Cereibacter sphaeroides 2.4.1: one gene and its partner. The main gene of each other region encodes a partner of the protein of the gene in region 2 in a complex. Links are inferred from orthologs where the notes say so. Each region holds a gene or a part of one and is shown on either strand. Other genes may lie near its edges. The genes, in order: smc and RSP_RS07830.

Region 1 (9,911 bases), 1.0 Mb from region 2 along the record:
GATCGCGCCGAGATAGGCGCGGTCGTCGCCGAAATAGCCGTAGAGCCCGTGCGCGGTCATGCCCTCGAGCGCCTTCTGGATCGCCGCCGGCGGGCGAAACTCCATGTCGGCCACCCACATGGCGATGCCGGTGTCGGCCGGCACGCCGTAGAGGGTCTCCATCATGTCCCACTTCACCGAGTGGGAGCCGCGGCGGTCGATGCGCTCGTCGAAGTTCATGGTCGCTCCTGTTTGCGCGCGAGCGTAGCGGACGCTCCGGCAGGTGCAAGGGTGGCGCGCCCGCCGCGTGCGAAGGCGTGCCGCAGCCCGCACGCGCCCGGACCATTGCGCGAAGACCCGGCAGGTCGTAAATCACGGCCATGATACGCCCCATCCTGATCCACCCGGACCCGCGCCTGAAGAAGATCTGCGACCCTGTCGGCCAGATCACCGACGACCTGCGCCGTCTGGCCGATGACATGCTGGCCACGATGTATGACGCGCCGGGGATCGGCCTCGCCGCGCCGCAGGTGGGGGTGGTGCGGCGGCTGATCGTGCTCGACTGCAACAAGGAGAGCGACGGTGCCCGGCGCCCGGTCGCCATGGTCAATCCCGAGGTCGTGTGGCGCTCGGAGGATGTCTCGACCTACGAGGAAGGCTGCCTCTCGCTGCCCAACGTCTTCGCCGACGTGGAGCGCCCGGCCGAGGTGAAGGTCCGCTGGACCGGCCTCGACGGCCGCGAGGAGGAGGAGCAGTTCGCCGGCCTCTGGGCCACCTGCGTGCAGCACGAGATCGACCATCTCGACGGCAAGCTCTTCATCGACTACCTGCGCCCGCTCAAGCGGCAGATGATCACGCGCAAGATGGAGAAGTTCAAGCGCGCCCAGGCTTCGGGCATGGTGCAGAAGGCCTGATGGCGGTCCTGCCGATCCTGCGCTGGCCCGACCCGCGTCTGTCGCAGGCCTGCGCGCCGGCCGAGCCCGGCCCCGCGCTCGAGGCGCTGGCCTCGGACATGCTGGCCACCATGTACCACGCGGAGGGCCGTGGCCTCGCCGCGCCACAGGTGGGCCGCATGGTCCGGCTCTTCGTGATGGACACGCTCTGGAAGGAGGCTCCGGCCGCGCCGCAGGTCTTCGTCAATCCCCAGATCCTCTGGATGGCCGAGGCGCGGGTGGAGGGCCCCGAGGGCTGCCTCTCGATCCCCGGCGCCCGCCCCCTCGTGGCCCGCGCGCCCGAGATCCGGCTGCGCTGGACAAGCCTCTTCGGTGCCGAGCAGGAGGCGCACCTGACCGGCATCGAGGCCATCTGCGCCCAGCACGAGATCGACCATCTGGACGGGATCGTGACCCTCGACCGCCTGTCGCCCGCCGCGCGCGACGAGGCCCTGCGGGAGATGGAGACATGATCCGCCCCTTCGTGATGTATCCCGACAAGCGGCTGAAGACCGTGGCCACCCCCGTCGAAGCGGTGACGGACGAGATCCGCGCCATCTGGACCGACATGATCGAGACGATGGATGCGATGCCGGGCTACGGGCTGGCCGCGCCGCAGATCGGCGTGATGCTGCGCCTTGCGGTGGTGGATTGCTCGGAGAACCGCGGCAAGGCCATCCGGCTCGCCAACCCCGAGATCCTCCATGCCTCGGGGCAGTTCCGCGAGCATGAGGAGGGCAGCCCCAACCTGCCCGGCGCCAGCGCCGTCATCTCGCGGCCCCGGGCGGTCACGGTGCGCTTCCTGAATGAGGCGGGCGAGATCGAGGAGCGCGATTTCGTCGACATCTGGGCCACCTCGGTCCAGCATCAGATCGACCATCTGAACGGCAGGCTCTATATCGACCGCCTCTCGCCCCTGAAGCGCAAGATGGTGGTGGCGAAGTCCGAGAAATACCTGCGCCGGGTGGGCTGAGCCATGCGCCTGATCTTCATGGGCTCGCCCGACTTCTCCGTCCCGGTGCTCGAGGCGCTCCATGCGCATCACGAGGTGGTCTGCGTCTATTGCCAGCCGCCCCGCCCCGCGGGCCGCGGCAAGAAGGACCGCCCCACCCCGGTGCAGACCCGCGCCGAGGAGCTTGGCCTGCCGGTCCGCCATCCGACCTCGCTGCGCACGCCCGAGGCGCAGGCCGAGTTCGCGGCGCTCGGGGCCGAGGCGGCGGTGGTCGTGGCCTACGGCCTCATCCTGCCCCAGCCGATCCTCGATGCGCCCGAGCGGGGCTGCCTCAACATCCATGCCTCGCTCCTGCCGCGCTGGCGCGGGGCGGCCCCGATCCACCGGGCGATCCTCGCAGGCGATGAGGAGACCGGGATCTGCATCATGCAGATGGAGGCCGGTCTCGACACCGGCCCCGTGCTGATGTGCGAAAAGACCCATATCGGCCCCGAGGAGACGGTGCAGGATCTGCATGACCGGCTGTCCGACATGGGGGCGCGGCTGATCCTCGGCGCGCTCGGGGCGCTCGACGATCTGGTGCCCTGCCCGCAGCCCGACGCGGGCGTGACCTATGCCGAAAAGATCGCCAAGGCCGAGGCCGGGATCGACTGGACCCGCCCCGCCACCGAGATCGACCGGCAGATCCGCGGCCTCTCGCCCTTCCCCGGCGCCTGGACGCTGCTGAACGGCGAGCGGGTGAAGCTGCTGCGCTGCCGGCTGGCCGAGGGCCACGGCGCCCCCGGCGCGGTGCTGGGCGGGCTCACCATCGCCTGCGGCACCGGCGCGGTCGAGATCACGCTCGCGCAGCGCGAGGGCAAGCGGCCGATGGAGCCGGAGGAGTTCCTGAGGGGCTTCCCGCTGCCCGAGGGCAGCCGCGCCCACACGTCCTGAGCCTCACACCCGCGCGGCGCGAGCCCTGGCCTGATCTTTCTCCGCGCGGTCCCGCGAAGCGCCTCTGCCGTCCCCCGAGCCTGCCAAGAGACTCAGGCCACCAGCGCCTCGGCCCGCTTGAGATCGACCGAAACGAGCTGGCTCACCCCCTGCTCGGCCATGGTCACGCCGAACAGCCGGTCCATCCGCGCCATCGTCACCGCATGGTGGGTGATGATGAGAAAGCGCGTCTCGGTGCGCCGGGTCATCTCGTCCAGCAGGTCGCAGAAGCGGGTGACGTTCGCATCGTCGAGCGGCGCATCCACCTCGTCGAGCACGCAGATCGGCGCGGGGTTCGCGAGGAAGACCGCGAAGATCAGCGCCAGCGCCGTCAGCGTCTGCTCGCCCCCCGAGAGCAGCGAGAGCGTCGAGAGCTTCTTGCCCGGCGGCTGGCACATGATCTCGAGCCCCGCTTCCAGCGGATCGTCGCTCTCGACCATCACGAGCCGCGCCTCGCCGCCGCCGAAGAGATGAGTGAAGAGCGTGCCGAAGCTCGCATTCACCTGCTCGAAGGCGGTCAGAAGCCGCTCGCGCCCCTCGCGGTTCAGGCCCTGGATGCCCGCGCGCAGCTTCTTGACCGCCTCTTCGAGGTCGGTCTTCTCGGCCTTCAGCGTGTCATGCTCGGTCTGGACCGCCTGCGCATCCTCCTCGGCGCGCAGGTTCACCGCCCCCAGCGCCTCGCGCTGCCGCTTGAGCCGCCCGACATCGGTCTCGAGCGCCTCGACCGTGGGGATCCGCTCGGGATCGACCGCCAGCGCCTCGAGCAACTGCTGCGGTGTCCGCTCCGTCTCCTCGCGGATCCGCTCGGCCGCCAGCTGCAGCGCCTCGGTCGCGGCATCGGCGCGGGCCTCGGCCCGGGCGCGCGCCTCGCGGCTCTCGCCCGCCTGACGCTCGGCCTCGCGCTCGGCCTCCTGCGCGGCGCGGAGCGCCGCCTCGGCCGAGGCCAGCGCATCGGAGGCGCGGGCGCGGCGCTCCTCGGCGGCCTCGATCGCTTCTGCCAGCTCCTCCCGGCGGGCGGCGATCTCCTCGGGCGCCTCGGCGGCCTCGCGCAGCGCCTCCTCGGTCTCGGCCTTGCGCTCGGCCAGTTCGGCGCTGCGCTTCTCGGCGGTCTCCAGCCGGTGCTTCCAGCCCGAAAGGTCCTTCGTCACCTCCTGCCGCCGCTTGACCCGCGCCTCGCCCTCGCGGCGCAGCTCGTCATGCAGCGAGCGGCGCGACATCATCGCGATGCGCGCGGCCTCGACCGCCATCTTCAGATCCTCGAGCCCCGCGCGCGCCGCCTCGAGATCCGGCAGCGCCGAGGCCACGCCTTCCGCCTCGCGCAGCCGCGCGCGGGCCTCCATCGCCTCGTCCTCGTAGCGCTTCACCGCGAGCCGCGCCGATTCGAGCTTGCCGCCCGAGATCGAACGGTCCGCCTCGGCGCGGGCCGCCGCACGGCTCGCCTCGGTCACGCGCGCATCGGCGGCGCGGCGGGCCTCGCGGGCCTCCTGATCGGCGCGGGTGAGCTGCGCGAGCCGGGCCTGCAGCGCCTCGTGCGCCTGCCTTGCCCCCTCGGCGCGGGCCGCCACCTCCTCGAGATCGCGCTTCAGCGCCACCAGCCGGTTCAGCTGCTTCAGCCGCAGCGCCGCGGCCGAGGGCGCATCCTCGGCACCCGCGCGGAACCCGTCCCAGCGCCACAGATCGCCCGCAAGGCTCACCAGCCGCTGCCCCGGTTGCAGCAGCGGCTGAAGCGCGGCCCCCGCCTCGCGGCCGACGAGGCCGATCTGGCCGATCCGGCGGCGCAGCACCTCGGGCACGCCCACATGCGGCGCCAGCGGCTCGGCGCCCGCCGGCAGCGGGGCCGTCTCGTCATAATCGGGCAGCGCGGCCCAGCCGGAGGGCGCGTCCGCCGCCACCTCGGGCGCGCGCAGATCGTCGGACAGCGCGGCGCCGAGGGCCGCCTCGAAGCCCGGCTCGACCTGAATGCGGTCGAGAAGCTGGCTACCCGCCTGCGCCTCGCGGTCGACGAGCCGCGCCAGCGCCGCCACCTCGGCCCGCAGCGCATTGGCCTCGCCCTCGGCGGCCGACCGCTGCGCCCGCGCCTCCGCCTCGCGCGACTGCGCCTCGGCCCGCGCCTCGTCGGCCTGCACCAGCGCCTCCTCGGCGGCCTCGGCGCGCTCCTGCGCCTCTTCCTGCGCCGCCGCCGCCTCTTCCCAGGTCTCGGCCGCCCGCTCCTGCGCCTCGGCCGCGGCCTCGACCGTTTCGCGCGCCCGCGCCGCCTCGGCCTCGGATCTGGCCAGCGTTGTACGGCTGTCAACCAGCATCCGCTGCGCCGACTGGTGGCGCGCCGAGAGCCGCGCGGCATCCTCGGTGCGCTCGGACAGGATCTCCTCGCGCTCGCCGAGCGCCGCCCCCGCCTCGCGCGCCGCCTCGGCCGCCTCGGCCAGCCGCTCCTCGTGGCCCTCGTGCGCGGTCTCGAGCGCCTCGCGCTCCCATTCCAGCCGCCCGATGGTCTCGGCCGCATCGCGGTTGAGCCCTGCCTCGCGCTCGATGTCGCGGCCGAGCTGGTCCACCCGCGACACGAGCGTGGCGATGGTGGCCCGCGCGCGATCCTCCTCGGCGGCCAGCGCGTCGCGCTCGACCGTCAGCCGTTGCAGCACGGCGCCGGCGATGGCCTCCTCCTCGCGCTTCGGCGGCAGCGTCGCCTCGGCCTCGGCACGGGCAGCGGCGGCCTTGCGCGCCACGGCCTCGGCCTGCCCCGCCGCCGTCATCCGCTCGCGCAGGAGCGCGAGCGCCTCGGTCCGCGCGACATCCGCCTCGCGCCAGCGGCGATAGAGGAGCGACCCCTCGGCCCGCCGCAGCTCCTCGCCGATCTCGCGGTAGCGGGCCGCCTGTTTGGCCTGCCGCGCCAGCGTGGAAAGCTGCTGCGCCAGCTGGTCGAGCACATCCTCGACCCGCGCGAGGTTCTGCTCGGTGGCCGCCAGCCGCAGCTCGGCCTCGTGCCGGCGCTGGTAGAGGCCCGAGATGCCCGCGGCCTCTTCGAGGATCCGCCGCCGCGCCTTGGGCTTGGCGTTGATGAGCTCGGAAATCTGCCCCTGCCGCACCAGCGCGGGCGAATGGGCCCCCGTCGAGGCATCGGCGAACAGCATCTGGATGTCGCGCGCCCGCACATCCCTGGTGTTGGCCTTGTAGGCCGAGCCCGCGTCCCGGGTGATCCGGCGCACGATCTCGATCGTGTCGGCATCGTTGAAGCCCGCGGGCGCCAGCCGGTCGGCATTGTCGAGGACGAGCGCCACCTCGGCGAAGTTGCGCGCGGGCCGCGTGGCCGCCCCGGCGAAGATCACATCCTCCATCCCCGCCCCGCGCATGGCGGTGGGCCGGTTCTCGCCCATCACCCAGCGCAGCGCCTCGAGCAGGTTCGACTTGCCGCAGCCGTTCGGCCCCACGACACCCGTCAGCCCCTCGTGGATCACCAGATCGGTGGGGTCCACGAAGCTCTTGAAGCCGTTCAGTCTGAGGCGGGTGAACCGCAAGGCCGGATCCTTCTGATTCCCGATCGGGTCCGCATGGTCCGGTCTGGGGCGGCCCAAGTCAACCGGAGCCCCCTTGATCTGGCGGCATACGGCCGGTTATCCCCAAGATGTTGCAGCTCTCGGCAGGAAGGTGCGCCATGATCCCCCGCAAGGCCCGTGAGGCAGAGGACTGGGAGGCGATCCGCGGGCTGATCCTTCGCGCCTTCGCCTTCATGGAGGGGCGGATCGACCCGCCCTCCTCGGCCCACCGGCTGACGCCCGAGGCCATCGCCCGGCAGGCGCGCGAAGCCGAGGTCTGGCTGATGGGCGATCCGGCCGTGGCCTGCCTGTTCCTGACGCCCCTGCCGCAGGCGCTCTACCTCGGCAAGATGGCGGTCGAGCCCGCGCTGCAGGGGCAGGGCCTCGGGCGCGTGCTGATGGCCTTGGCCGAGGACCGGGCGCGGGCGCTGGGGCTGCCTGCGCTCGAACTCGAGACGCGGATCGAGCTGGTCGAGAATCAGGCGGCCTTCCGCGCCATGGGCTTCACGCAGGTTGCGGCCAAAGCCCATCCGGGCTTCGACCGGCCGACCTCGCTCACCTTCCGGCGCGCGCTCGGGCCCGCACCTGCTCGCGCCAGAGGGTGAAGAGCCCGGCCGAGACCACCACGCAGGCGCCGAGGACGACATTCCACCCCGGCCGCTCGTCGAAGACGAAGAAGCCGAGCATCGCCGCGAAGGGCAGTTGCAGATAGGCGAAGGGCTGCACCGCGCTCGCCTCGGCCACCTCATAGGCGCGGATCAGGCACCAATGCCCCAGCGCCGCCGTACAGCAGAGCGCCGCCATCCAGAACCAGTCGCCCGGCGCCATCGGCTCCCAGTGCCAGAGGCCCACGGCGGTCATGGCGACGGCGCCGACCGTGCCCGTCCAGAAGAAGCTGACGGCCGCCGAGTCGCCCCGCGCCACATAGCGCGTGAGCAGCGCATAGGTCGCAAAGAGCGTCGCCGCCGCGAGCGGCACCAGCGCCCAGGGCGAGAAGACCGCAAGGCCCGGCTGCAGGATGATGAGGATGCCCACGAAGCCCGCGCCGATGGCGAGCCAGCGCCGCCAGCCCACCGTCTCGCCCAGAACCGGCCCCGAGAGGGCCGCCACCAGCAGCGGATAGCAGATGAAGACCGCGTGGCTGGCCACGAGGCCCAGCTTCACGAACCCCACCACCATGACGCAGACCTCGGCCGCGAGCAGAAGTCCGCGCAGGACCTGCAGGACGGGAAAGCGCGAGCGGATCGCCGGGGCGAGGCCGCCCGCCTGCCGCGCGGCCACCGCGATCACGAAGGCCGCGAAGAACCAGTAGCGGATCATCACCACCATGAGGACGCTGTAATGCTCGGCGAGATGGCGCGAGATGCCGTCCTGCAGCGCGAAGATGCAGGTGGTGAGCACCATGAGCCCGATGCCCAGCCGCGTATTCTGTTCGGTCATCTGCCGAGGACTCCGGTCGTCATATGTCGCTTGCGCCCGTGGCCGGGCTGGCGCGTGACGGTGAAGCCCGCCTCCGCCAGCGCCCGCCGCACATGGCCCGCCGCCGTATAGGTGGCGAAGGTGCCGTCGGGGGCGGTGTGGCGGCCCACCTCGGCCATCAGCGCCTCCGACCAGAGCTCGGGGTTCTTCGCGGGCGAGAAACCGTCGAGGAACCAGGCGTCGGCCCGGCCCTCCCACCGCGGCAGGAGATCCCGCGCGTCGCCGATCCGCACCTCGACCTCCATCCCGTCGAGCTCGAAGCGCCTCTGGCCCGCCTCCCACGCCGTGAGGAAGGGGTCGGCCACCGCCCGGGCCTCGGGAAAGGCCGAGAGGGCGCGGGCGATGTCGGGGGCGGCCAGCGGGAAGGCCTCGAACGAGAGGTAGGACAGCCGCCCCGGCCGCCCCGCCGCGCGCCAGCCGATCAGCGTGGCCAGCATGTTGAGCCCGGTGCCGAAGCCCAGCTCGGCGATGGCGAAGCCGTCGCGGAACCGCTCCGGCAGGCGGTTGCCGGCCAGAAAGACATGGCGGGTCTCGGCCAGCCCGTCGGCCAGCGAGAAATAGGGATCGTCGAACCGGGTCGAGACCGGGATGGCCCCTTCGCGCCAGTCGAGATCGGGCGCTGCATTTCGCGAAGCGCGAATGGCAGGGGCGTTTTCCGCCCCCTCTGCGCCGGCAATCCGGGGGGCCGTCTCCGGGGCGCCCGGTGGCGCGGGCTCCTGCGCGGACGCGACATCCGCGCTCTGGCCTGTGGCTGGCATCTGTCCTAAGCCTGCTGTCTTCGAAAGTGCGGACATTGGGCGAGGACGGGGAAAATGGCAACGCCGGATCTGACAATTCGCGGCGGCGGGATCTTCGGGCTCGCGGTGGCCTGGGCGGCGGTGCGGCGCGGCGCGAAGGTGCGCCTGATCGAGAGCGCGCGGATCGGCGCGGGCTCCTCGGGCGGCGTCGTGGGGGCGCTCTCGCCGCATGTGCCCGAACAATGGAACGAGAAGAAGGCCTTCCAGTTCGAGAGCCTCGCCATGGGCGAGGCATGGTGGGCGGCGGTGGCCGACGCCTCCGGCCTGCCCACGGGCTACGATCGGTTGGGCCGGTTCCAGCCGCTCGCCGATGCGCGCGCCGTCGACCATGCCCGCGCCCGCGCCGAGGAGGCCCGGACCCTCTGGCAGGGCCGCTTCTCGTGGGAGGTGGTGCCGGCCGGCGGAGACTTCATGCCCGAAAGCCCCACGGGCCTCGTGATCCACGACACGCTGACCGCGCGGCTGAACCCGCGGCTGGCGGTGCCCGCGCTGGTGCAGGCGATCCGCGCGCAGGGCGGCGAGATCCTGATCGGCGAGGGCGAGGAAGCGGGCCCGGTGGTCTGGGCCACCGGCGTGGCGGGGCTCGAGGCGCTGTCGCAGGATCTGGGCAAGCCGGTCGGCAATGGCGTGAAGGGTCAGGCCATGGTGGTGGCGCTCGACGCGCGCGACCGGCCGCAGGTCTTCGGGCCGGGCCTCCTGATCGTGCCCCACGCCGACGGCACGACCGCCGTGGGATCGACCGCCGAGAAGGACTGGACCGCACCCGACACGACCGACGCCCAGCTCGACGAGGTCCATGCCCGCGCCGTGGCGCTCTGCCCCTGGCTCGAGGGCGCGCCGGTCCTGACCCGCTGGGCGGGCCTGCGCCCCCGCGCCCGCAGCCTCGCGCCGATGCTGGGCGAATGGCCCGGCCGCCCGGGGCAGTATGTGGCGAACGGCGGCTTCAAGATCGGCTTCGGCATGGCGCCGAAGGTGGGCGAGGTCATGGCCGCGCTGGTCCTCGAAGGCCGGGACGAGATCCCCGAGAGCTTCCGGGTCGAGGCCTCGCTGAAGAAGAAGGGGAAGGCCGAGGAGTAGGGGCGAAGGCCCAGCAGCGCCCTGCAGGACGGGCCTCGGAGGCGTTGCGACACGGCGCTAATGAGACCCACGGCACCCGATGGAGGGAGGCCTTGGCCTGCGCGGGACTGGGCTCCCTCCGCACCGTTCGTGGTCCGGAGGCACCAGCCTCCGCGAGACGCCACCCATTGGGCGCCCACGGGGCGCCCGTTCGTGG
Region 2 (6,767 bases):
CCCGCGCCGCGATGCGCACCCATGTCGAGGCGATGGTGGGCTTTCACGATGCGGGCGTGCCGACGCTCGATTACGGCAACAACATCCGCCAGATGGCGCTGGAGGAGGGCTTCGCGCGCGCCTTCGCCTTCCCGGGCTTCGTGCCCGCCTGCATCCGCCCGCTCTTCTGCCGCGGGATCGGCCCCTTCCGCTGGGTCGCCCTCTCGGGCGATCCCGAGGACATCCGCAGGACCGATGCGAAGATGAAGGAGCTCTTCCCCGACAATGCCCATCTCCACCGCTGGCTCGACATGGCGGCCGACCGGATCGCCTTCCAGGGCCTGCCCGCGCGGATCTGCTGGATCGGCCTCGGCGAGCGCCACCTCGCGGGCCTCGCCTTCAACGAGATGGTGCGCCGGGGCGAGCTTGCGGCGCCCGTGGTGATCGGGCGCGACCATCTCGATTCCGGCTCCGTCGCCTCGCCCAACCGCGAAACCGAGGCGATGAAGGACGGATCCGATGCGGTGTCGGACTGGCCGCTCCTGAACGCACTCCTCAACACCGCCTCGGGTGCGACCTGGGTCTCGCTCCATCACGGCGGCGGCGTGGGGATGGGCTTCTCGCAGCATGCGGGCATGGTGATCTGCTGCGACGGCAGCGCGGCCGCCGACCGACGCCTCGCCCGCGTGCTCTGGAACGATCCCGCCACCGGCGTCATGCGCCACGCCGACGCGGGCTACGAGGAGGCGCTCCAATGCGCCCGCACCCACGGCCTCACGCTCCCCTCCATCCCCGCCCCCTGATCCGCCACGGCCCGCCCCCCTCGCCCCTTCATTCTGGCGCAAATATCCTCGGGGGGCGCGGGGGGCAGACAGCCCCCCGTCCGCCATCGGCCCCTCGCGCTTCCCGTCAGAGATGGAGGGGGTTCGACCAGGCCCGCCGCCCGGCCGCATCGCGGATCGTCACCCGCAGGAAGGGGCTCGCCCGGAACCGTTCGATCGGCAGGCGCGCGCGGGTCATCGAGGCGCCGTGAAGCGCGGTCGCGGCCGTGCCCGCCCCCTGCAGCACGATGGCCGTCACCGCCGAACACTCCAGCTCGATCCAGTCGCCCTCCAGCGAGACACGGCGCAGCTCCGGCCCCTGGCTCGCATAGAAATCGCCCCGCTTCAGCGCGGCGAGCAGCGCCTTGGGTTCATTCTCCTCGGCCTTCACCATGACCCAGCCGCCGAAATGGTCGGGCTCGGTGAAATGCGCATCGTCCGTGGCGATCAGCGTGAGCCGCCGCCCCTCGGTCAGCAGGAGGTCGGCCAGCGCGGCGCCGTCCGGGCGTTCGCAGCCCATGGCGCAACCGTGGTTGTAGATCTCGACCGCATGGGCGGCCGAGAGGCTCCGCGCATCGGCCAGCGTCAGACCCGACCATTGCGGATGGGCCACCGCCACGAAGGCGCCCGCCGCCACGGCGCGCGCGGCGAGTGCGGGCCCCGTCTCCTGCCCGGGGCCCGCGCGGAAGTCCGGCACATCGGGCGGGGTGAAATCCTCGGGCAGACCGACGGCCAGGATATGCCAGAGCTCGCCATTCTCCATCGGCCCCGAATGCAGCTCGGCCCCGGGGAGCGTCGTGAAGCCCGGCGCGCGGAAGGGGCGCGTGTCGGTGATCGGATAGCCGTAGCGGCCCACGAAATGATCGGTCAGCGCGAGGAAATCGTAGCCCTCGTCGCGGTAGCGCCGGCAGACCTCGGCGGGCTCGAGACAGCCGTCCGAGCGGGTCGAATGGGTATGGAGGTTCCCGCGCCAGAAGCGGCCGGGAGCGGTGAAGGCAGAGAGCGTCATGGGCGGGTCCTTGGCTGATCGGCCCGAGACTAGCCGGCCGGTGGCTCTCAGGGAATGGCCCACGCCGAGGCCCTTCCTTCATCGCCATCGCGCGCTATGCTGAAACGGGGCTTGCAGAGAGGGCGGCGCATGGAAGGCTTCTCGCGATATGCGATCTACTGGACGCCCGAGGAGGGCCCACTTGCGCAGTTCGGCCGCGGCTGGCTCGGCTGGGATGCGGAGGCGGCCGAGCCCGTGCCCCATCCGGCCGTGGCAGGCCTGCCCCGCGATCTGGCCCTCATCACCCAGGCGCCGCGGAAATACGGGTTGCACGGCACGCTGAAGCCGCCCTTCCGGCTGGCCGAGGGCACGGATGTCACCGATCTCCATGCCGCGGTGCTGGCGCTCTGCCCCTATCTCGCGCCCGTGACGCTGCCGGGTCTCAGGCTCACGCGGATCGGCGGGTTCCTGGCCCTCGTGCCCGCGGGCGAGGAGGAGGCGCTGCAGGCGCTGGCGGGCGAAGTGGTGCGCGCGCTCGACGGCTTCCGTGCGCCGCTGAGCGAGGCCGAGCTCGCGCGGCGGCGCCCCGATCGGCTGACCCCGCGCCAGCGCGGCCATCTGGCCGACTGGGGCTATCCCTATGTCTTCGAGGATTTCCGCTTCCACCTCACGCTCACGGGCGAGTTGCCCGAGGCGGAACTGGCCGAGGTCGAGGCGGTGCTGGGCCACCTGCTGTCGCCGATCCTCGCCGAGCCCCTGCGGGTGGACAGTCTCAGCCTCTGCGCCGAGGCCGCCGACGGCCGCTTCCGCCTGCTCGAACGGCTGCCCCTCGCCCGGTCCTAGCGGCTCAGCAGAGCGCGGTGGGGCGACCGCGGCCGCGCAGGAACCCCGCGGCCACACCGAGCCCGGCATGGAGCCCGGCCAGCGCCAGCGCCGCCAGAAGAGCCTCGCGCGGCCCGAGCGCGCCCAGCCAGATCAGCAGCGGGAAGGTCAGGAGCAGCGCCGTCGCACGCCCCGAGATGCGGCGCAGAAGCCCGGTGCCCGCCGCCCGCAGGGCCTCGGGTCGCCGCGTCAGGTGCCAGTGGAACCAGTCGAACAGCACGCGGTAGAGCGCGGCCCAGAGAAAGGCCGCCGCGGAGACCGCGAGCAGCACCGGCAGCGCCGCACCGCCGCGGGCGTCGAAGGCCAGCGCATAGAGAGGCACGGCGAGGGCAAGCGCCGCGCCTTCGAAGAACAGGGTCTGGAAGAAGCGTCCTGCAAGGGATCGCGTGGACATGGGAAACTCCGAATGACTCGTGCAAAGGATCTGACAAAGGTCTTGGTACAGAGGCGCGAGGCGCCCTGACGACCCCAACGGACCGCAGCCAATCCTTAACACGAAACGCGGCAAAGGGACAGATCGCAGCGCCGAAGTCGGCGGAAACCGGCACCTGCCCCTGCGAACGGCCTCTAGCGGCCCGAGCGCCGGGTGCGCTGCGCGGCCTTCCGGGCGAGCTTGGCCGCCGAGCGCGCCCCGCCGGCCTGAGGCCCTGCCTCCGGCGCCCCGGGGCGCGGCTTGGCGGGCGCGGCCTTGGGCCCCCGGCCGGTGAAAAGGCGCTTCAGCCTGCTGAAGAAACCGCTCGCGATCATGCTCAATCCTCGAAGAGTTCGCTTTGTCCTGTCACCGGCTCATCCTCGTCCGGTGTTTTCGTGCTGCCCGGCAGCGGGCGGTTGTCGAGCAGACCCGCCGCGCGCAACTCCTTGATCCCCGGCAGGTCGCGCGCCGACTCGAGCCCGAAATGGTCGAGGAAACTCTCGGTCACGACGAAGGTCACGGGGCGGCCGGGCGTCATCCGCCGGCGGCCGAAACGGATCCATTCCAGCTCGAGAAGCTGGTCGATGGTGCCCCGGCTCACGGCCACGCCGCGGATCTCCTCGATCTCGGCGCGGGTGACGGGCTGATGATAGGCGACGATGGCCAGCGTCTCGATGGCCGCGCGCGAGAGCTTCTTCTGCTCGACCGTCTCCTTGCGCATGAGAAAGCCCAGATCGGCCGCCGTGCGGAAGGCCCAGGCGTCACCCACGCGCGCGAGCTGCACGCCGCGCCCCTCGTAGCGGCGGCGCAGATGGGTCAGCGCCTCGGCCGGATCGCAGCCATGCGGCAAGCGCGCCTGAAGCTCGGCCACCGTCACCGGATCGGCGGAGGCGAACAGGATCGCCTCGACCATCCGCTCCTGCTCGGCCATCACCGGCGCCTCGAACAGGCTCTTTTCCGGCCTCTCGTTCATGCCCCCTCCCTGCGGCGGATCAGGATCGGCGCGAAGGTCTCGCCCTGCCGCAGCTCGATCTGCCCGCGCTTCGTCATTTCCAGCACGGCGGCGAAATGGGCGGCGGTGGCCGAGCGGCGGCGCATCGGATGGCCGTCCCAGCCCTCGGGCAGGTAGCTCGTGAGTTCGGCCCAGTCGCCGAACCAGCCCAGCATCCCCCGCATCCGGTCGAGCGCCTGCTCCATGGTGAAGACATGGTGCCGGTCCATGACGAAGGGCCGGAACTCGTCCTTGGTGCGGATACGGGCATAGGCCCGCATGAGATCGATCAATGTGGCGGTGTAGGTCACCTTGCGGTGCCGCGTCACATCCTCGGGCAGCCCGCGCGGAAAGAAGTCGCGCCCCTTCTGGTCGCGCGCCATCAGCCGGGCGGCGGCATCCCGCATGGCCTCCAGCCGCTCGAGCTGGAAGGCCAGATGCGCGGCGAGTTCCTCGGCCGACGGACCTTCCTCGGTCGGGTCCGGCGGCAGCAGAAGCCGGCTTTTCAGATAGGCGAGCCAGGCCGCCATCACCAGATAATCGGCCGCCAGTTCGATCCGCAACTGCTTGGCGTGATTGACGAAAAGCAGATATTGCTCGGAGAGCTTCAGCACCGAGATGCGCCGCAGGTCGACCTTCTGCGTGCGCGAGAGCGTGAGCAGAAGGTCGAGCGGCCCCTCGAAGCCCTCGACATCCACGATCAGCGCCTCGGCCGCCAGACGGTCCGCGACGCTGAGGACCGAAGTCTCTTCCCAAACGTCAGCCATGTCCATGCCCGCCCAGAAGGACGGAATGTTCGGCCTCGAGCGCCCGGCTGTCAACCGGCTCGGGCGGCCTGCGGCGGGCCAGCGCCGCTGCGGCGCGCTCCAGCGCCTCGGGCCCCATCGCGCCCGCGGCGGCGGCCACGGCCTCCATCTCGGCCAGTTCGCCGTTGCAATGGAGCGCCAGATCGCAGCCGGCCGCGATGGCCGCCCCCGCCCGCGCGCCGATCCCGCCCGAGAGGGCCTGCATCGACAGATCGTCCGTCATGAGGAGGCCCGAAAAGCCGATCTCGTCGCGGATGACGCCGACCATGGGCCCCGAGAGGGTCGCAGGCTGCGCATCATAGGCCGAAAAGACCACATGACCCGTCATGGCCAAGGGCAGATCCGCGAGCGCCCGGAAGGCCGCGAAGTCGGTGGCGGCCAGCTCCTCGCGGCTGGCGGTTACCGTGGGCAGGTCGTGGTGCGTGTCGGCCGCGGCCCGTCCGTGGCCCGGCAGATGCTTCATCACCGGCAGGACCCCGCCCGCCAGATGCGCCTCGGCCGCCGCGCGGGCAAGCTCCGCCACGCGCGCCGCCTCGTCGGCGAGGCAGCGGTTGGCGAGAAACGGATGGGTCGCCGCGGTGCGGATGTCGGCCACGGGCGCGCAGTTGCCGTCGATGCCCACCGCCCGCAGGTCCTCGGCGATGAGCCGGTAGCGCAGCCAGAGCATCCGGGCCGCCCGGTCCCCGGCGCGCTCCACCGCCTCGAGGGGCGGCAGCCACTCGCGCCAGTGCGGCGCGCGGAGACGCTGGACGCGGCCGCCTTCCTGATCGACGAAGATGGGCGCGTCGCGCCCCACGGTGGAACGCAGTTCCTGCGTCAGGGCAAAGACTTGCGCGGGGTTGTCGATGTTGCGCGCGAAGAGGATGAAGCCGAAGGGGTCGGCCTCGCGGAAGAACTGCCGCTCGGCATCCGTGAGGACCGGGCCGGAGCAGCCGAAAATCGCGGCCGTCCGGCCAGCCTCGCTCATCTCAGGGCGACCGGGATGCAGGCGGTGTCCTCGGCCAGAAGCGCCGAGCAGAAGCGCCGCGCTTCGCCCTCGTCGGCAAAGCCCGAGGCGCGCAGCCGGTAGAAGGTGCGCCCGCCGCTCTGCGCGGTCTGCACGACGCGGCTCTTTTCGGTCAGGAGCGTGCCGAAGCGGCCGGCGAGCCGGTCCCATTCCCGTCGCGCCGAGGCGGCATCGTCGAAGGCACCGAGCTGCACGAGGCGCGTGCCCGCAGGCAGAGTGGCCGCATCGACCTCGGTCACGGCCGCAGCGGTCACGGCGGCTCCGGCCGCGGCCGGAGCGGCTTCCGCGGTGCGTTGGGCACGGGCGGGCCGCGGCGGCGGCACGGGCGAGCGCGTCACGGCCCCGGGCGGCGGCGGATCGGCCAGCACCTCGTTGGCTTCGGGCTCTGCGGCCTCGGGCTCGACCGTGCCCGCAATGGCCTCGGCTAGCGCGAGCTTCGTGGCGTCAGCGTCGATGGCGGGCAGCTGCTCCTCGGCCACCGCAGAGGCGGACCCCTCATCCTCGATCGGCGCGCTCTCGGGCAGCTCCTCCGTCGTGGCGGCGAGGCTTTCGGTCTCCGACGCCCCCTGTTCGGGCGCGGCCCCCGGCTGCTCGAGTCCCGGCCCGTCCTCGAGCGCGAGCTCGACGGGCTTCGGGGCCAGCACCAGCCGGTCGGGCGGCGGAGAGGCGGTTCCCGCCGCAGCCACGTCATTCACCGCAAGTCCCTGATGGGCCGTGATCTCGCCGCCGGGATCGTCGGGCGCGATCCGCATCGGCCCCTCGATGGCGCGCACCACGGGAATGCCGTTCACATCGCGCACCGCGAGCTTGTAGCCCCAGACCGCGAGACCGAGGATCAGCGCGATCGACGAGACGCCGCCCGCGATGTTCATCATGCGCTGG

The links.
Region 1: the proteins of RSP_RS07830 (region 2) and smc are in contact, whole or in part, in a crystal structure (PDB 3ZGX), measured with the Bacillus subtilis proteins. The link is inferred for Cereibacter sphaeroides 2.4.1 from one-to-one orthologs.

The regions. Positions count from the first base shown.
Region 1 is NC_007493.2:2,620,228-2,630,138, forward strand. The notes cover bases 2,689-6,683. They hold smc (chromosome segregation protein SMC), read right to left. Parts: upstream 6,345-6,683; coding sequence 2,889-6,344; downstream 2,689-2,888. Other genes in these bases: fmt (methionyl-tRNA formyltransferase), read left to right, coding at 2,689-2,796; RSP_RS12745 (GNAT family N-acetyltransferase), read left to right, coding at 6,482-6,683. Outside these bases: RSP_RS12715 (MalY/PatB family protein), read right to left, coding at 1-219; def (peptide deformylase), read left to right, coding at 360-893; def (peptide deformylase), read left to right, coding at 893-1,384; def (peptide deformylase), read left to right, coding at 1,381-1,884; more of fmt, read left to right, coding at 1,888-2,688; more of RSP_RS12745, read left to right, coding at 6,684-6,967; RSP_RS12750 (DMT family transporter), read right to left, coding at 6,918-7,802; tRNA (5-methylaminomethyl-2-thiouridine)(34)-methyltransferase MnmD, read right to left, coding at 7,799-8,599; RSP_RS12760 (NAD(P)/FAD-dependent oxidoreductase), read left to right, coding at 8,654-9,715. UniProt on the Bacillus subtilis protein: Required for chromosome condensation and partitioning.
Region 2 is NC_007493.2:1,615,591-1,622,357, forward strand. Bases 2,947-5,945 are described here. They hold RSP_RS07830 (segregation and condensation protein A), read right to left. Parts: upstream 4,841-5,945; coding sequence 4,052-4,840; downstream 2,947-4,051. Other genes in these bases: RSP_RS07815 (chlorhexidine efflux transporter), read right to left, coding at 2,947-3,064; scpB (SMC-Scp complex subunit ScpB), read right to left, coding at 3,420-4,055; RSP_RS07835 (glycoside hydrolase family 3 N-terminal domain-containing protein), read right to left, coding at 4,833-5,846; RSP_RS07840 (SPOR domain-containing protein), read right to left, coding at 5,843-5,945. Also shown: hutU (urocanate hydratase), read left to right, coding at 1-782; RSP_RS07805 (PHP domain-containing protein), read right to left, coding at 889-1,809; RSP_RS07810 (DUF1045 domain-containing protein), read left to right, coding at 1,939-2,631; more of RSP_RS07815, read right to left, coding at 2,636-2,946; more of RSP_RS07840, read right to left, coding at 5,946-6,767. UniProt on the Bacillus subtilis protein: Participates in chromosomal partition during cell division. May act via the formation of a condensin-like complex containing Smc and ScpB that pull DNA away from mid-cell into both cell halves.